3 regions of the Mesorhizobium sp. W016 genome follow, and region 1 is predicted to be linked to each of the others. Evidence: predicted binding sites of a transcription regulator. Region 1 holds the regulator's gene; each other region holds the start of a gene.

The links. Region 1 encodes LexA, which represses DNA repair genes until DNA is damaged. Its sites were predicted from a motif close to TGTTCNNNNTGTGTTCNG; they were not measured.
Region 2: the regulator LexA is predicted to act here: its motif matches at 2,959-2,976, upstream of ACYG9V_RS24160 (ATP-dependent helicase).
Region 3: the regulator LexA is predicted to act here: its motif matches at 2,092-2,109, upstream of parE (DNA topoisomerase IV subunit B).

The regions. Positions count from the first base shown of each region.
Region 1 is NZ_JBTTIF010000002.1:3,905,381-3,910,975, reverse strand. It holds gene kynU (kynureninase) at 1-1,208, opposite strand, end outside; gene ACYG9V_RS19425 (GntR family transcriptional regulator) at 1,377-2,141, shown strand; gene lexA (transcriptional repressor LexA) at 2,347-3,129, shown strand; gene ACYG9V_RS19415 (ComEC/Rec2 family competence protein) at 3,123-5,579, opposite strand.
Region 2 is NZ_JBTTIF010000002.1:4,867,241-4,872,835, forward strand. It holds gene ACYG9V_RS24150 (hypothetical protein) at 60-200, shown strand; gene ACYG9V_RS24155 (glucose/quinate/shikimate family membrane-bound PQQ-dependent dehydrogenase) at 420-2,732, opposite strand; gene ACYG9V_RS24160 (ATP-dependent helicase) at 3,017-5,595, shown strand, end outside.
Region 3 is NZ_JBTTIF010000002.1:4,382,198-4,387,792, reverse strand. It holds gene parE (DNA topoisomerase IV subunit B) at 1-2,022, opposite strand, end outside; gene cpaB (Flp pilus assembly protein CpaB) at 2,278-3,183, shown strand; gene ACYG9V_RS21835 (type II and III secretion system protein family protein) at 3,262-4,662, shown strand; gene ACYG9V_RS21830 (hypothetical protein) at 4,667-4,933, shown strand; gene ACYG9V_RS21825 (AAA family ATPase) at 4,978-5,595, shown strand, end outside.

The sequences.
Region 1 (5,595 bases):
CAGGCGCCGGTGCGCAGAATATCCTCCAGGACTTCGACCGCCTGCCAGACATCGCCATATCCGACATAGAGCGGCGTGAAGCCGAAACGGATGGTCGACGGCGCCCGGAAATCGCCGATCACGCCGCGCTCGATCAGCGCGCGCATCACCTGATAGCCATGCGGATGGAGGAACGACACCTGGCTGCCGCGCTGGCTGCCGTCGCGAGGACTTTCCAGTTCAAGCCGGTAGGCGCCGCATCTGGCTTCGACGAGCTGGATAAACAGGTCGGTCAGCGCGATGCTTTTTCTGCGCACCGCCGCCATATCGACGTCGTTCCAGATATCGAGCGCGCCCTTGAGCGCCCGCATCGACAGCACCGGCTGCGTTCCGCACAGGAAGCGGCGAATGCCGCTGCCGACGGCAAAGCCCTGCTCGAAGGCAAAGGGCCGCGCATGGCCCCACCAGCCGCTGAGCGGCTGGTGGGCATCGTCATGGTGGCGCTCGGCCGCGTAGATGAAGGCTGGCGAGCCCGGGCCGCCATTGAGGTATTTGTAGGTGCAGCCGACGGCGAAATCGGCATTGGCACGGTCAAGTTCGACCGGCAAGGCGCCGGCCGTGTGGCAGAGATCCCAGATGATCAGCGCGCCGGCGTCATGTGCCTTGCGCGTCAGCGCCGCCATGTCGCGCAACTGGCCGGATTTGTAGTTGACGTGGTTGACCAGGATGACGGCAACGCTGTCGTCGATCAGCTCCTCGATTGCGGCCGCGTCGACGCCCTCCAGCCGCAGCCGCGTTCCCGGCCGGGTCGAGGCGACGCCTTCGGCCATGTAGAGGTCGGTCGGGAAACTGTCGCCCTCGGCAACGATGACCGACCGATCCGGCCGCATGCCGAGCGCTGCGTGCAGCAGCTTGTAGATGTTGATCGAGGTTGTGTCGCAGACCACCGTCTGCCCATCAGCCGCGCCGATCAGTCGCCCGAGCTGATCTCCGAGTTCCACCGGCATGTTGAACCAGCCGGCGGTGTTCCAGGCGCGAATGAGGTCGTGCGCCCATTCCTGCGTGGCGGCCTGCTGCAGTTCGCTGAAGACGACCGCTGACGCGGCGCCCAGGGAATTGCCGTCGAGATAAATCACGCCTTGCGGCAAGACAAAGCGTTCACGCATGGAGCGCAGCGGATCGGCGGCATCCATTGCTTCGATTGTAGCGAGATCGGGTGTCGTGCTCATGATCCGGCGCCCCTCCATGGACAAACGCGCGCGGCGGAGCCTGCCGCCCAAACATGCCGGTGATCTTGAGTGGTCGCCCTTGAACTGTCAAACATTATATATAATTCACCCATTGAAAGGCTTTGATATATAATGATCCGCCCGAGCGTTTATGTCTGATGGATCACGATGCTGGATGACGAGCAGACCTCGAAGACGGAAGTGGCCTATCGCCTGCTCAGGCGCGATATTCTTGCGACCCGGCTGGCGCCTGCCGCGCCGTTGAAGCTGAGCACGCTGCGCAACACCTACGGCATCGGCTGGACGCCGTTGCGCGAGGCGCTGTCGCGGCTGGAGGCGGAACGGCTTGTGACCGCCATCAGCAACCGCGGGTTTGCGGTCGCTCCCGTCTCTCGGGCGGAGCTCGAGGATTTGGCACGTGCGCGGCTGGTGGTCGAACTGCCCCTGCTGGTGGAATCGATCGAGAAGGGCGACCGTGAGTGGGAAGACGCGGTCGTTGCCGCCCACTATCGTCTCTCACGGTGCGGGTCTGTTCTCGACGATCCATCGGATGATGCGGTCGACGCGTGGTACGAAAAACACGATGCCTTCCATGCGGCGCTGCTCAGTGCCGCGACATCCAGCTGGCTGCTGCGCTTCAATGCAACGATTTCCGACCAATTGCATCGCCATCACCGCTTTCTGGGTCTGGCCCCGACGCTGCGCGCCGCCGCCGGCCGCACGGACGGACACCGGAAGGCCGTGGCGGCCCTGCGCGACGCCGTGGCGATCGAACACCATACCGCCCTGATGGAAGCGGCCCTCGATCGCGACGTCGAACGTGCGAAAACTCTGATGACCGCTCACATCGGCTACACGCTGCGGGTCTATGCCCAGAGAGAACCCCGCGCGGATGCTGCGCAGCCCCGTCCGAAAAGGAAGCGGCGATCGTAGCCGACGACGCAGGGCACTTTGTCTTCGTTTCACCCCGTTGCTGGCAACGGGGCGCAGGCGGCGCTCGCAGCGCCGAACGTTACGCTGAACAAAACGTCAACACATTCATTAAACTTTAAAAGGTTGCGGAACACAACTGGAACAGATAGTGTTTGTTCTGGGTTTGTTTTTTCTGATTCTGGTTTCAGAACCCTTGGGGGCCGCGATGCTGACGCGCAAACAACATGAGCTTCTGATGTTCATCCATGAACGCCTGAAGGAGAGCGGAATCCCGCCGTCCTTCGACGAGATGAAGGAAGCGCTCGACCTCGCCTCCAAGTCCGGCATCCACCGCCTGATCACGGCGCTTGAGGAGCGCGGTTTCATTCGCCGGCTGCCGAACCGGGCGCGCGCGCTGGAAGTGCTGCGGCTGCCCGACTCGATCGCACCAGGCCTCAATGCGGCGAGGAAGTTTTCGCCGAGCGTGATTCAGGGCAGTCTTGGTCAAACCGGCCAAGGGCAAGGCGGCCAAGGACAAGGCGCGATGGGCCAAGGCGGTCTCGGCCGCCAGATCAAGCCGGGCTCGCCGTCGCGTTCGATGTCGGCCGGCAATGACGATGCCGTTTCCGCGATTTCAATCCCGGTTATGGGACGCATCGCCGCCGGCGTGCCGATCGACGCCATCCAGCATCAGACCCATTCGATCTCGGTGCCGCCCGATATGATCATGGGCGGCGAACACTACGCGCTCGAGGTCAAGGGTGATTCGATGATCGAGGCCGGCATTTTCGATGGCGACACGGTCATCATCCGCAATGCCGACACAGCCAGCCCCGGCGAGATCGTGGTGGCGTTGGTCGACGATGAGGAAGCGACCCTGAAACGCTTCCGCCGCAAGGGCGCCTCGATCGCCCTGGAAGCCGCCAACCCGGCCTACGAGACCCGCATTTTTGGACCGGACAGGGTGAAGGTGCAGGGCAAGCTTGTCGGATTGATCCGGCGCTACTGAGCCGGCTTGGGTTTGTATTTTTCACGCTGGTTGTAAGGCGGCAGGCCGCGCGCTTCGCGGGAGAAGCGGCGTTGCTCGTGCCAGGGGCGATACGGCTTGTCGACGGCGAAGCGGATGGTTGGCGCTGCAGCTGCCGATTGCGGATCGAAGAAGACGGCGGCGCTGCCGTCGCGGGCCAGCTGTTTCTTCGTCACGACCAGCACCAGCGGGTCGCGGCACGGATTGTAGGCGGTGGCGTCATCGATGACGATCAGGCTCGCGAAGGCACAGGCCGGCCGCGCCGTCTTGCGGTCTTTCGCAAGCGCTACAATGGCTCCGGAAGGGTGCCGGGCGATACAGAGATCGCCCATGCAATAGAAGGGCGACCCGGGCGGCAGATCGAGCGGATCGAGATCGAACCGCGTATCTGTTGCCTCGAAAATCTCGGGCGGGATAATGGTTTCGGCCCGCAGCGCCCGTTTCCAATTGTCCGTGGTGAATTCGTTGGAGCGTTCGCGGTTGAGGGCGAGTTCGCCGCCACCTATCGGCATGGCCACCAGATGCGCGTCCTCGGATATGAGCACGTCGGGCGTAAGCACCTGCGGCACCGTCAACAGGCCGGCCAGCGCGAAAGGCACGGCCGCCAGCCTGAGCCAGGTGGTGGCCATGGTGGCGATGACGAGGGCGACCGCCACCAACAGCACCGAGCGGATGGAGATCAGCCCGACGGCGTCGACCGGCGAGCGCTCGGAAATCCAGGCCGATATAGCGATCATCGCCATCAGACCCTTGCCCATCACATAGAGGAGCGGCCCGTCGGCGCCGAACGGCATCGCCAGTGCGCTGAGCACGGCAAAGGGCATGACGATCAACGAAACAATCGGCATCACGGCCAGATTGGCGATCAGGCTGAGCGGCGACACACGCTGAAAATGCCAGATGGCGAACAGCAAGGTTGCACTGCCGGCGATGATCGAGGTCATGGCGAGGCCGCCCATGGCCAGCGCGAATTTTCGCGACAGGAAGCCGACGAAGGAGCGCTTTGCCAGCGGCGTTCTCACCTTGTCGGCGCGGTAATCGGCCCAGCCGGCATAGGCGCCGACAAGGGCGGCAGTGGCGGCAAACGACATCTGGAAGCTGGGACCGACCACCTCGTGCGGCGACACCAGGATGACGGCAATGGCGGAGATCGCCAGATTGCGCATGGTGAGTGCGGCGCGATCAAACAGCACGGCGACAAGCATGACCGCCAGCATGATGAAGCTGCGCTCGGCGGCAACCACGACGCCTGAAATAACGAGATAGGCGGCGATCGAGACAAGCGCTGCCGCGGCCGCATATTTCTTCACCGGCCGGCGCGAAGAGAAATCGGGAAACAGCGCAAAGGCGCCACGCAGCAACGCCATGATGGTGCCGGCAACCAGCGCCATGTGCAGGCCGGAGATGGAGATGATGTGGTAGATGCCGGTGCGCCGCATCGCTTCGTTGACCTCGTCCGGGATGCCGGCGCGCACCCCGACAATCAACGCCGCGGCAATCTCGCCTTCGGCGCCGCCGATCTTGCCCCTGATATGGTCGGCAATGTTTTCGCGCGCGCTCTCGATTGCCGAGGAGAGCCGCGCGGTCAGCGGCGGCGGTCCCTGCGTAGCAATGGTTTTCGGATTGCCGAGAAAGAAGCCGCTGCCGCCGATACCGGTGAAATAGCTGTCGAAGGAGAAATCGTAGCTCTCCGGCCGCACCGGACCGGTCGGCGGCAACAGCCTGGCATAGCCGGTGATCAGGGAGCCGGCGGTCATATCGGCGGGAACGGTCCGCGCCGAGAGCCTGACCCGCTCCGGGGCGTAGCGCAGCTTGGGGTAAGCGGTCGAAACCACGTCGAGCGTCAGCCTGATGCGCCCGCTCTCCATCTGTTCGAGACTGACGACGCGGCCGGTCAGCCGTGTCTGGATCTCGGAGCCGAGCATCTGCGTTCCGGCGCGCCAGGTCTCGACTTTGGCGGCGACGACGCCGAGCGCGCACAGCATCGCGGCCATGCAGAACAGATGCGTCCTCGGCCGCGATCGCGTGGCGACAGCGCAACATGTCGCCAGCACCACAATGGCGATTGGCTGCGCAAAGCCCGGCTCGCCGGCCAGCGAGAAGTAGACGATGACGCCGGCTGCCAGGAAAACCGGGACCAGCAGGAAGGCGACGCCCCGGTCGAGCTCCGTGTTGGCGGCCACGGCAAGGCTGCGGCGGAGCGCGGGCCATGACGGGCGGCGAAGCCGTCTGCGCAGTCGGGCGATAGATCCGGGCGCTGTGACTTGCGCCGGCAAGGCGTGACCGGGCAGCGCGGGCGCTATGCCGGGATGCGGCTCAGGCAGCGCGAGGGGCAGCGGCTCGGCATAGGGACTATCGGCAAACAGCGAGCGTTCGCTGACGCTTGCCTCGCCGCCTTCGCCTTCCTTCGTGCCCCGGCCACGTCCAGCCATCGGGTCTGCCCCTTGC
Region 2 (5,595 bases), 960 kb from region 1:
GAAGGAAGCTGATGATGGTCTCGCTCGTAGCGGCGAGCCCGACGAGAAGGAACAACGCCATGACCTTGTCTACTCCGATCCTTGCAAGCGCGCTCGTGCTTGCTGTTGCTGCCTTGCTGGCAATGCGCTCCGCTGCTGCCGCAGCCGCCGCTCGGATGGTGAAGGTCCGCGTCGACCGGCGTCGGCCGGCACCACGCTGATCCAGCAGGCCGAAACAGGGCCGCAGCTAACCAATGAAGTACTGGGCTCCATGCCCAGCCTCAAAGGCCATCTCTTACGCAAGCTGACCAAGGCTGGTGCTGCCCCTCATCGCCCTGCCGGGCCCCTTCTCCCGTATAGATGCCGGCAGGCAGATGAGGGGCGGCGCGACATTGCCAGAATATCTGCCGGGCCGATCACTTACCTAAGTCACATCGCTGCTACTTCGGCAGCGTATAGGCCATCACATAGTCGCCGGGCTTGGTGCCGACCGAGCCATGGCCGCCGGCGACGATGACCACGAACTGGCGGCCGTCGGCGACGGTGTAGGTCATCGGCGTCGACTGCCCACCGGCCGGCAGCCTGGCCTGCCAAAGCTGCTTGCCCGATGTCAGGTCATAGGCGCGCAGATAGTCGTCGACCGCCGCGCCCAGGAAGACGACGCCGCCGGCGGTGATCATCGGCCCGCCAATGCCGGGAACACCGACCTTCAGCGGTAAGGGCAACGGCGTCATGTCATAGACGGTGCCGTTGCGGTGCTTGTAGGCGATCTTGCCGGTTCTGAGGTCCGCTCCCGCCACATAGCCCCATGGCGGCGCCTGGCAGGGCACGCCGAGCGGCGACAGGAACGGCCCCATCACCACCGCATAGGGCGCGCCCTCATTGCGGTTCAGCCCCTGTTCGCTGCCGCGCCCCTCATCCGGGGGCGGCACCTGGTCGCGCGGAATGAGCTGCGATTTGAACGCCAGATAGGTCGGCATGCCGAACATCACCTGCCGCACCGGGTCGACGGCGACGCCGCCCCAGTTGAAGGTGCCGAAATTGCCGGGATAGACCAGCGAGCCCTGCACCGATGGCGGGGTATAGCGGCCCTCGTAGCGCAGGCCCTGGAATTCGATCCGGCAGGCCAGCTGGTCGAACATGGTGATGCCCCACATGTCGGCGCCGGTCAGCGGCCTCGGATTGAAGGAGAGATCCGAGACCGGCTGCGTCGGCGACGTGTGATCGCCCTCGACAGCGCCGCCCGGCGCCGGCACTTCCTTGATCGGGATGATCGGCTCGCCGCTGCGCCGGTCGAGCACGTAGAGGTCGCCCTGCTTGGTCGGTCCAACCAGGCCCGGAACGACGCCGGCAGCGGTGGTGATGTCGACCAGGGTCGGCTGTGCCGGCACATCCATGTCCCAGAGGTCGTGATGCACGGTCTGCCGCACCCAGCGCACTTGTCCGGTGGCCAGATCGAGCGCGGTGATCGAGGAGGAAAACTTCTCGACATTGGCGCTGCGGCCCATCCCGAGCTGGTCCGGCGTCTGGTTGCCGAGCGGCACATAGAGCAGGCCGAGCTTCTCGTCGGCGCTTGCCGTCGACCACATGTTGGGCGAGTTGTGGGTGTAGGTCTGGCCTGCCGCCAGCGGCGTTGTCTGGTCCGGATTGCCGGAATCCCAGTTCCACACCAGGGCGCCGGTGTCGACGTCGAAGGCCCGGATGACGCCGGACGGCTCTTGCGTCGAATAATTGTCGTTGACCGCGCCGCCGATGATGATCTTGCCGCCCGCAATCAGCGGCGCCGAGGTCGAGTAATAATAGCCCGACTTCGGATACGGCATGTTGGTCAACAGATTGAGCGTGCCGGCTTCGGCGAAGGACGGGCAGACCTGGCCGTTGGCGGCGTCGAGCGCGATCAGCCGCGCATCCGATGTCGGCAGGTAGACGCGAGTCGCGCAAGGCTGGCCGGCGGCGATCTTGGCATCGGCATAGTAGGACACGCCGCGGCAGGTCTGGTGCTGGCGGTCCTTGTCGAGCTTGATCTTGGGATCGAAACGCCATTTCTCCTTGCCGGTGGCGGCATCGATGGCGATGGCGAAATTGTGCGGCGTGCAGATATAGAGCGCATCGCCCACCTTCAGCGGCGTCACCTGGTAGGTGGTTTCGCCGACATCGTCCGGCCCTTTCACGTCGCCGGTCTGGTAGGTCCAGGCCGGCTGCAATTTGGCGACATTGTCGGGCGTGATCTGGTCGAGCGGCGAATAGCGCTGGCCAAATTGCGTGCGGCCGTAGAAGTGCCATTCACCGGGAGGCACATTGCCGCCGAGATCGGCAGTCGGCGTCACCTTGTCGGCGCTGAGGTCGCCGGCGATGTCCTTGGGATCGGCCGTCATCGAATAACCGGCGACGGCGAGCGATGCGAGCACGGCCAGAATGAGCGGCGCGCGCGCGTCGGGGCCGGTCAGGCCCCGCCTTGCCCAAGGCGTCAGCAGCCACAGCGCCAGAAGCACGATGATGCCGCCGCGCGGTCCGAGTTCCCACCAGTCGAAGCCGATTTCCCACACCGCCCAGGCCAGCGTGCCGAGCACGATCGCCGCGTAGAGCCAGAGCGCCGTCGATTTGCGCCGGAAGAGCAGCCATGCGGCGATCAGGAAGGCGAGACCGGTGATGACATAGTACCAGCTGCCGCCCAGCATCGCGAGCCAGACGCCGCCGCCGCCAAGTGCGAGGCCGATGAGGAACAGGATGAGGGAGGTGATGACGACAGCCAAGACGATACTCCTTCGACTGATGCGCTTTGCAGCGCCTCACGGGCAGCCGCCCCTGCCCTGTCGCCAGCTTTCTCCCCCAGGCCGCGTGTGTCAAGCTGGCCCTGCCAGCATAAGGCGAGAGCAAACGCTCGACTTCATTCCGCTCCCACGCTGCAGCACCTCCACGACATTGTCCGGCGTCGGGACGATGAAATTCGCACTGCGCCCCAGAATCTCACTTCCAAACCAGAACAAAACGTAGACACTTCTGGTCTTTCGCTCCCGAATCACTACATTCGGGGGAGATGTCCGGCTTTGCGGAAGACATGCCCTTTTTTGACGAACCCAACGCGCGGCCCGCGGCCCCGTCGGGCATAGCGGCGCGCGCCATGGCGGCCCGCAGCGGACCCAACAGCGCGCCCGATTATCTCAGCGGCCTGAACCCCGAGCAGCGGCTGGCGGTGGAAACCACCGAAGGCCCGGTCCTGGTGCTGGCCGGCGCCGGCACCGGCAAGACACGCGTGCTGACCACCCGCATCGCCCATATCCTGGCCACCGGCAGGGCTTTCCCCTCCCAGATCCTGGCGGTGACCTTCACCAACAAGGCCGCGCGCGAGATGAAGCAGCGCATCGGCCATCTCGTCGGCGAAGCCGTCGAGGGCATGCCGTGGCTCGGCACCTTCCACTCCATCGGCGTCAAGCTCTTGCGGCGGCACGCCGAACTGGCCGGGCTCAAATCCGATTTCACCATCCTCGACACCGACGACGTCGTACGGCTGATCAAGCAGCTGATCCAGGCCGAAGGTCTCGACGACAAGCGCTGGCCGGCCAAGCAGTTCGCGCAGATGATCGACGGCTGGAAGAACAAGGGCCAAGGCCCCGCCGACATTGCCGAGGGCGACGCGCGCAGCTTCGCCAACGGCAAGGGCCGGGAACTCTACAAGGCCTATCAGGAGCGGCTGAAGACGCTGAACGCCTGCGACTTCGGCGATCTGCTCTGCCACCCGATCCGCATCTTCCGCGCCAATACGGACGTGCTGAAGGACTACCACAAGCGCTTCAAATACATCCTCGTCGACGAGTACCAGGACACCAACACCGCGCAATACATGTGGCTGCGGCTGCTGGCGCAAAGACCTACCTCCCCCTCGATGGGGGAGGTCGCGCCGCGTAGCGGCGCGGGTGGGGGTGGCAGCGCCGGCGCCAGTCACCCCTCCCCGCCGCTTCGCGGCGACCCTCCCCATCCAGGGGAGGGTAAAGCGCGCTCGGCCAAAGGCCGCATGCCCGACCGGGCGTCCGAGCCGTTGCGAGGGCCCGCGCCGGCAGGCGCGGAACGGCCCGTGAGCGAAAACAAAGTCAACATCTGCTGCGTCGGCGACGACGATCAATCGATCTATGGCTGGCGTGGCGCCGAGGTCGACAACATCCTGCGCTTCGACAAGGATTTTCCCGGCGCCACCATCATCCGGCTGGAGCGCAACTATCGCTCGACCGCGCACATCCTCGGCACCGCCTCGCACCTCATCGCCCACAATGAGGGTCGCTTCGGCAAGACGCTGTTCACCGAGAAGGTCGCCGAGGACGACGAGAAGGTGCATGTCCACGCCGCGTGGGATTCCGAAGAGGAAGCGCGCGCCGTCGGCGAAACCATCGAGACCTACCAGCGTGCCAAGCACAAGCTGAACGACATGGCGATCCTGGTCCGCGCCTCCTTCCAGATGCGCGAATTCGAAGACCGCTTCGTCACGCTCGGCCTCAACTACCGCGTCATCGGCGGCCCGCGCTTCTACGAGCGCATGGAAATCCGCGATGCACTGGCCTTTTTCCGCGTCGTCGCCCAAGGCGCCGACGACCTCGCCTTCGAGCGCATTGTCAATGTCCCCAAGCGCGGCCTGGGTGAAGCCACCATCCGGCAGATCCACGACACGGCGCGGAGCTTGCGCATCCCGATGCTGGAGGCCGCGGCCAAGCTCGCGGAAAGCGATGAGCTGAAGCCCAAGCCGCGCGCGGCCTTGCGCGAAGTGGCGGCCAATTTCGAGCGCTGGCAGAAGGCGCTGGAAACCACGCCACACACCGAGCTCGCCGAGACCATTCTGGAGGAGAGCGGCTACACCGACATGTGGAAGAACGACCGTTCGGTCGAGGCGCCGGGCCGGCTGGAAAACCTGAAAGAGCTGATCCGCTCGATGGAGGAGTATGAATCGCTGCGCTCCTTCCTCGAGCATGTCGCGCTGGTCATGGACGCCGAGCAGAACGCCGAGCTTGACGCCGTCAACATCATGACGCTGCATTCGGCCAAGGGCCTCGAATTCGAGACCGTGTTCCTCCCCGGCTGGGAGGAAGGCCTGTTTCCGCACCAGCGCGCGCTGGACGAAGGCGGCCGCTCCGGCCTGGAGGAAGAGCGCCGTCTCGCCTATGTCGGCCTGACCCGGGCCAAGAAGAACCTGCATCTGTGGTTCGTCTCCAACCGCCGCATCCACGGCCTGTGGCAGTCGACCATCCCGTCGCGCTTTCTGGACGAACTGCCGGAAGCCCATGTCGAGGTCGCCGAAAGCGGCAACTCCTATGGCGGCTACGGCAATTCCTATGGCGGCGGTTCGTTCGCGTCGGGCCGTGGCGGCCAGGGCGCAGGGCGGCAGAACCCCTACGGCGCCTCGCGCTTCGACAATGTCGGCGCGGAAAAATCCGGCGCCTTCTCCAACACCTATGCGACGCCCGGCTGGCAGCGCGCGCAGGCCAACCGCACCGAGGCGACCGACCGCAACTGGGGCTCGCGCTCCGGCCACCAGGTCGAGCGCATCGGCTATGGCGAGACCGACTCCGGCTACGGCGCCGGCCGAACCAGCGTCAAAGGCCGCACCATTGACGGCGAACTGGTCGCCAA
Region 3 (5,595 bases), 480 kb from region 1:
GGCGCGTTCCTGGATGAAGCGGAAGCGGGCTTCCGGCTTGGTGCCCATCAGCGCGTCGACAGCATCCTTGGTCGCGGCCACGGCGTCGATAACATCGACCCTGAGCAGCGTGCGCTTCCTCGGGTCCATGGTGGTTTCCTTGAGCTGCGCGGCCATCATCTCGCCCAGGCCCTTGAAGCGGCCGATCTCGACCTTGGCGCGGCCGGTGAATTCGGTGCGCAACAGCTCGTCCTTATGCGCATCGTCCCTGGCATAGGCAACCTTGCCGCCTTGCCGGATCGAATAGAGCGGCGGCACCGCCAGATAGAGATGGCCGCCATTCACCAGGTTCGGCATTTCCTGGTAGAAGAAGGTGATCAGCAGCGAGGCTATGTGAGCGCCGTCGACGTCGGCGTCGGTCATGATGATCACGCGGTCGTAGCGCAAATCCTCGTCGCGGTATTTCGAGCGCGTGCCGCAACCGAGCGCCTGAATCAGGTCCGATATCTGCTGGTTGGCGGCGAGCTTGTCGTTGCCGGCGCTGGCGACGTTGAGGATTTTTCCGCGCAGCGGCAGCACCGCCTGGCTCGCACGGTCGCGCGCCTGCTTGGCCGAGCCGCCGGCCGAGTCGCCTTCGACGATGAACAGTTCGGCGCCCGCGGCGGCGTTCTGCGTGCAGTCGGCGAGCTTGCCGGGAAGGCGCAGCTTGCGCACCGCGCTCTTGCGCGACACTTCCTTTTCCTGGCGCCGGCGCACCCGCTCGTCGGCGCGCGCAATCACCCATTCCAGCAGCTTGGAGGCTTCCTGCGGATTGTCGGCCAGCCAGTGGTCGAAGGGATCGCGGATGGCGGTCTCGACAATGCGAATGGCTTCGATCGTTGCCAGCCTGTCCTTGGTCTGGCCGACGAATTCCGGCTCGCGGATGAAAACCGACAGCATGCCGGCCGCCGAGATCATAACGTCTTCGGAGGTGACGATCGAGGCGCGCTTGTTGCCGACCAAGTCGGCATAGGCCCGAAGCCCGCGCGTCAGCACATTGCGAAAGCCGGCCTCATGCGTGCCGCCTTCGCCGGTCGGGATGGTGTTGCAGTAGGAGTTGACGAAGCCGTCACCGCCGAACCAGGTCACCGCCCATTCCAGCGAGCCGTGGCCGCCCTGTTTTTCGCTCTTGCCGGCGAAGATCTCGCGGGTCACCTGGAAGTCGTCGCCAAGCGATGCCTTGAGATAGTCCTTCAAGCCGCCGGGGAAATGGAACTCCGCCTTGGCGGGCGTCTGGTCCTTTTCCTTGATCAGCGATGGGTCGCAGCTCCAGCGGATCTCGACGCCGCCGAACAGATAGGCTTTCGAGCGGGTCATGCGATAGAGCCGCGCCGGCTCGAAGGCGGCGCCCTTGCCGAAAATCTGCTCGTCGGGATGGAAGCGGATTTTGGTGCCGCGCCGGTTGTGCACTTCGCCGAGCTGCTCCAGCCCGCTCACCGGAACGCCGCGCGAGAACCTTTGGCGGTAAAGCTGGCGACCGCGCGCGACTTCGACTTCGAGATGGTCCGACAGCGCATTGACGACCGAGACGCCGACACCGTGCAGACCGCCGGAGGTCTCATAGACCTTGCTATCGAACTTGCCGCCCGAATGCAGCGTCGTCATGATGACTTCGAGCGCCGGTTTCTTGAATTTCGGATGCGGATCGACCGGAATGCCGCGGCCATTGTCGGTGACGGTCAGAAATCCGTCGGCCGACAGCTCGACATCGATGAAGGTGGCATGGCCGGCGACCGCCTCGTCCATCGAATTATCGATGACCTCGGCAAACAGATGGTGCATCGCCTTGTCGTCGGTGCCGCCAATATACATGCCGGGACGGCGCCGCACCGGCTCCAGCCCCTCCAGCACCTCGATGTCGGCGGCGCTATAGCCCTCGCTGCCGTCCTTGGTCGCGGCAGGACGCTTCGTGGCCTGCACCAGCGGGTCGGCCGGGCGCGAAGGTGTCCGAGCCAGTTGGGGCTGCTTTTCCAGATTGCCGAAAAGATCGTTGTTGTCGTCCATGCCTACCATAGAATCCGTGCCGCGAATCACCCGTCGATACTGCCACGCTTTTCGGCGCCAAGCGACGGAAGTTCCTGTTACGTTCGGGGATTAAACCCTTCTTATCCTAAAACCTTTCGATAACCAAGCCGGCGGAATAGGTCCGTGCGGAGCGGCCGCGATTCCTGAATCTTTAACAAAGCGGCCTAGCGTCGCTCCAACAAAACAAAAGACCACGAATGTCAGGGGTTGGTTGTGAGGGGCAAGGCCATAACGATGATTGGCATCGCTGCCGTCTTCGGCGCGATTTCAATCTTTGCCGCGGATTTCTGGGTGAAAAGCCAGGCCAAGGCCGATGCCGAAGAGAAAACGGCGTCGATCCCGGCGCCCGCCGTCCCCAAGGTCGTCTTCAAGACCATAGTGGTGGCCAACGCGCCGCTGCGTTACGGCATGGAGCTTGACCGGGCGCAGCTCAGCGAAATCCCATGGTCCGAGGATTCGGTGCCGCAGGGCGCGTTCACCACAGTCAATGCATTGCTCGCCGAAGGCAGCCGCGTGGTATTGTCGCCGATCGAGGTCAACGAGCCGGTGCTGATCAGCAAATTGTCGGGGCCGAACGGCCGCGCGACGCTATCAAACATGATGACGCCCGGCATGCGGGCGGTGACAATCCGCACCGACGAGATCGCCGGTGTCGGCGGCTTCGTCATGCCGGGCGACCGGGTCGACGTGGTGCTGACACGCGATGCGGGCGAAATCCAGGAAGTGGCCAAGAACGCGCAGGGCGCTGCCGGATCGACCGTTACCTCCGAGATCGTCGTCTCCGACGCCAAGGTGCTGACCGTGGGGCAGGGCGCCGACGAGCGCCAGACCACACCGCAGATCGCCAATTCCGTCACCATCGAGGTGACGACCGAAGGCGCGCAGAAAGTGGCGCTTGCCCGCACCGTCGGCACCTTGTCGCTGTCGCTCCGCTCGGCCGCAGACGGAGGGGCCGCCAAGGACGGCGTCACCACCATCTCGTCCTTCGGCGGATCGGTCGCCTCCGGCGTCCAGGCCGCTGCCGGCGCGCTGTTCACTGCCGCGACCAAGGAGCCTGAGAAGCCGAAATTCAAGACGATCATCGTGACGCGCGGCACGCAGGTCGAAGAATACCAGGTTCCTGCGCGGGACCAGCAATAACTGCCGGTGGGGACCGGGCGAGGGACGGGACAGATGTCGGGACTTCATGCATTTCGAACGACGAAAGGGCTGCGCCCAATGCGGGCGCTTGCGGTGGGGGCTTGCCTGGCCGCGGCCGCAATGCTCGGCCTCAGTGCGCCAGCCAAGGCCGACAACGATATCGTCCATGTCTCGTCGACAACGAATGCGTCGATCAAGGTAGCCAAGGGCAAGCCGAAGACGGTCATGACCAATGCCGCCTTCTACCAGATCGTCATCGGCGATCCGGAGATCGCCAACGTCAATCCGCTGACCGACAAATCCTTCTATGTGCTGGGCAACAATCTCGGCACCACCGGCATCGCGCTGTTCGACGAGAACAAGCAGTTGGTCGGCACCGTCGACATCGAGGTGACGCTGGACACCGACCAGCTGGCCAGCACCATTCGCGCCAGCGTGCCGGACGCCAAGATCAAGGTCGGCTCGGCCAATGGCCGCGTCGTGCTGTCGGGCGAGGCCGATGACGCGGTCGCCGCCGAGAAGGCAAGCAAGATCGCCAGCCGCTTCTCCGGCAATGAAGAAGTGATCAATTCGGTCAACATCTCGTCCTCGCAGCAGGTTCAGCTCAACGTCCGCTTCGTCGAGATCAATCGCCAGGCCGGACAGGATCTCGGCGCCAAATACAGCGCCAATTTCGCTTACGGCATTGGCGGGCGCGACGTCACCCTCGAGCCGGGCTCGGTGCCGGGAGCCGGCAATGGCGAGATCATCGGCCGGCTGCTGTCCAACGGCCTGTCGATCGACGTCGCCATCAAGGCGCTGGAGGAACGTGGTCTCGCCAGGCGGCTGGCCGAGCCGAACCTGATCGCCCGCTCGGGCCAGACGGCAAGCTTCCTCGCCGGCGGCGAGTTCCCGATCCCGGTCTCCGAGGACAATGGCAAGATTTCCGTCAGCTACAAGAAATACGGCGTCAGCCTCGACTTCACGCCGACGGTTCTCAAGGACGGGCTGGTGAGCCTCGACATCGCGCCGGAAGTGTCCTCGATCGACGCTTCGGCCTCCTACAATATCGGCAATATCTCGGTCCCGGGCTTTATCGTGCGCCGCGCCAAAACATCCGTCGACCTGAAGAATGGCCAGAGCTTCATGATCGCCGGCCTGCTGCAGTCACAGAACGACATTACCACATCGCGTCTTCCCGGCCTCGGCAAGCTGCCGGTGCTCGGCTCGCTGTTCTCCTCCAAATCCTATCAGCGGCGCGAGACCGATCTGGTGATCATCGTCACCCCCTATCTGGTCAAGCCGGTTGATCCGTCGAAGAAGCTGCTCGAGCCGACCGACGGCACGCAGCCGGCCAGCAATGTCGACTATTTCCTCAACAACACCGAGGAAGTGAAATCGTCCGAAGCCAATCGTGCAGTGGCAATGGCCAGCGGCAGTACGGCACAGCCGGCCGCGGTCACCACCGTCGGGCATTTCCTCGACCTGCCGAAGGATTGAAGCCATGCGCGTGGAATCATGCATCGCCCTGCTGATCGCCGGCCTCGCCGGCGGCTGCACCAGCGACGACTATGTCCGCTCCGAGGGACCGACGATTGCCGCCGGCAACGCACAGGCCGCCAATACGGCCATGCAGATGGTCGATCCCTGGAAATACGGCGTCCAGAACACCAGGCTGCTGGTGCCGGCGCAGCGCAGTGAGGCGGCAGTCAACGCCGCCGACCAGGCTGCTGCTGCCAAGGCCGTGCAACCGACAGCGACAACCGATTGATTTGCCCGGTGATTTGACCAGGAATGACCTGACAGGCTGACAAAATGGCAAGCGGCATCAAGACCAAGAAGATCCTGCTGGTGTCCAGCGACCGGACCTTTGCGCAGGATACGCGCACCGCGTTCGCGGCCTCGGAGGTGATCCAGCTTTCGACCGTCGAGAAGAACATTACCGAACTGCGCGGCGAGGTCCAGGAAGCCGATTTCGGCGCGCTCATCGTCGACATGGATGCGGCAAAGCTGGAAGAGATCGAGTCGCTGCAGCGCATCATGCGCCGGCTTGAAGGCCGCGTTCCGGTGGTCGTCGTCACCCAGGAATTCAACGCAGCCGCAGTGCGGATCCTGGTGCAGCTCCAGGTCGCCGATTTCCTGGTCAAGCCGATCACCACCGCCGATCTGGTGCGGTCGGTCGTGCGCGCGCTGCAAGGGCCGGGGCGCGAGGAAAACACCGAGTCGCAGATCTATACCTTCATGCCGGCCGCCGGCGGCGTCGGCACCACGACGCTGGCGCTGCAGACCGCCTTCCAGCTGCATCATTCGGTGACGCGCGGCGCGTCGACCTGCGTGGTCGACCTCAATTTCCAGCAAGGCGCCTGCGCCGAATATCTCGACCTCGAGCCGCGCTTCGACATCACCGAAATCGAGAACCAGCCCGAGCGCCTC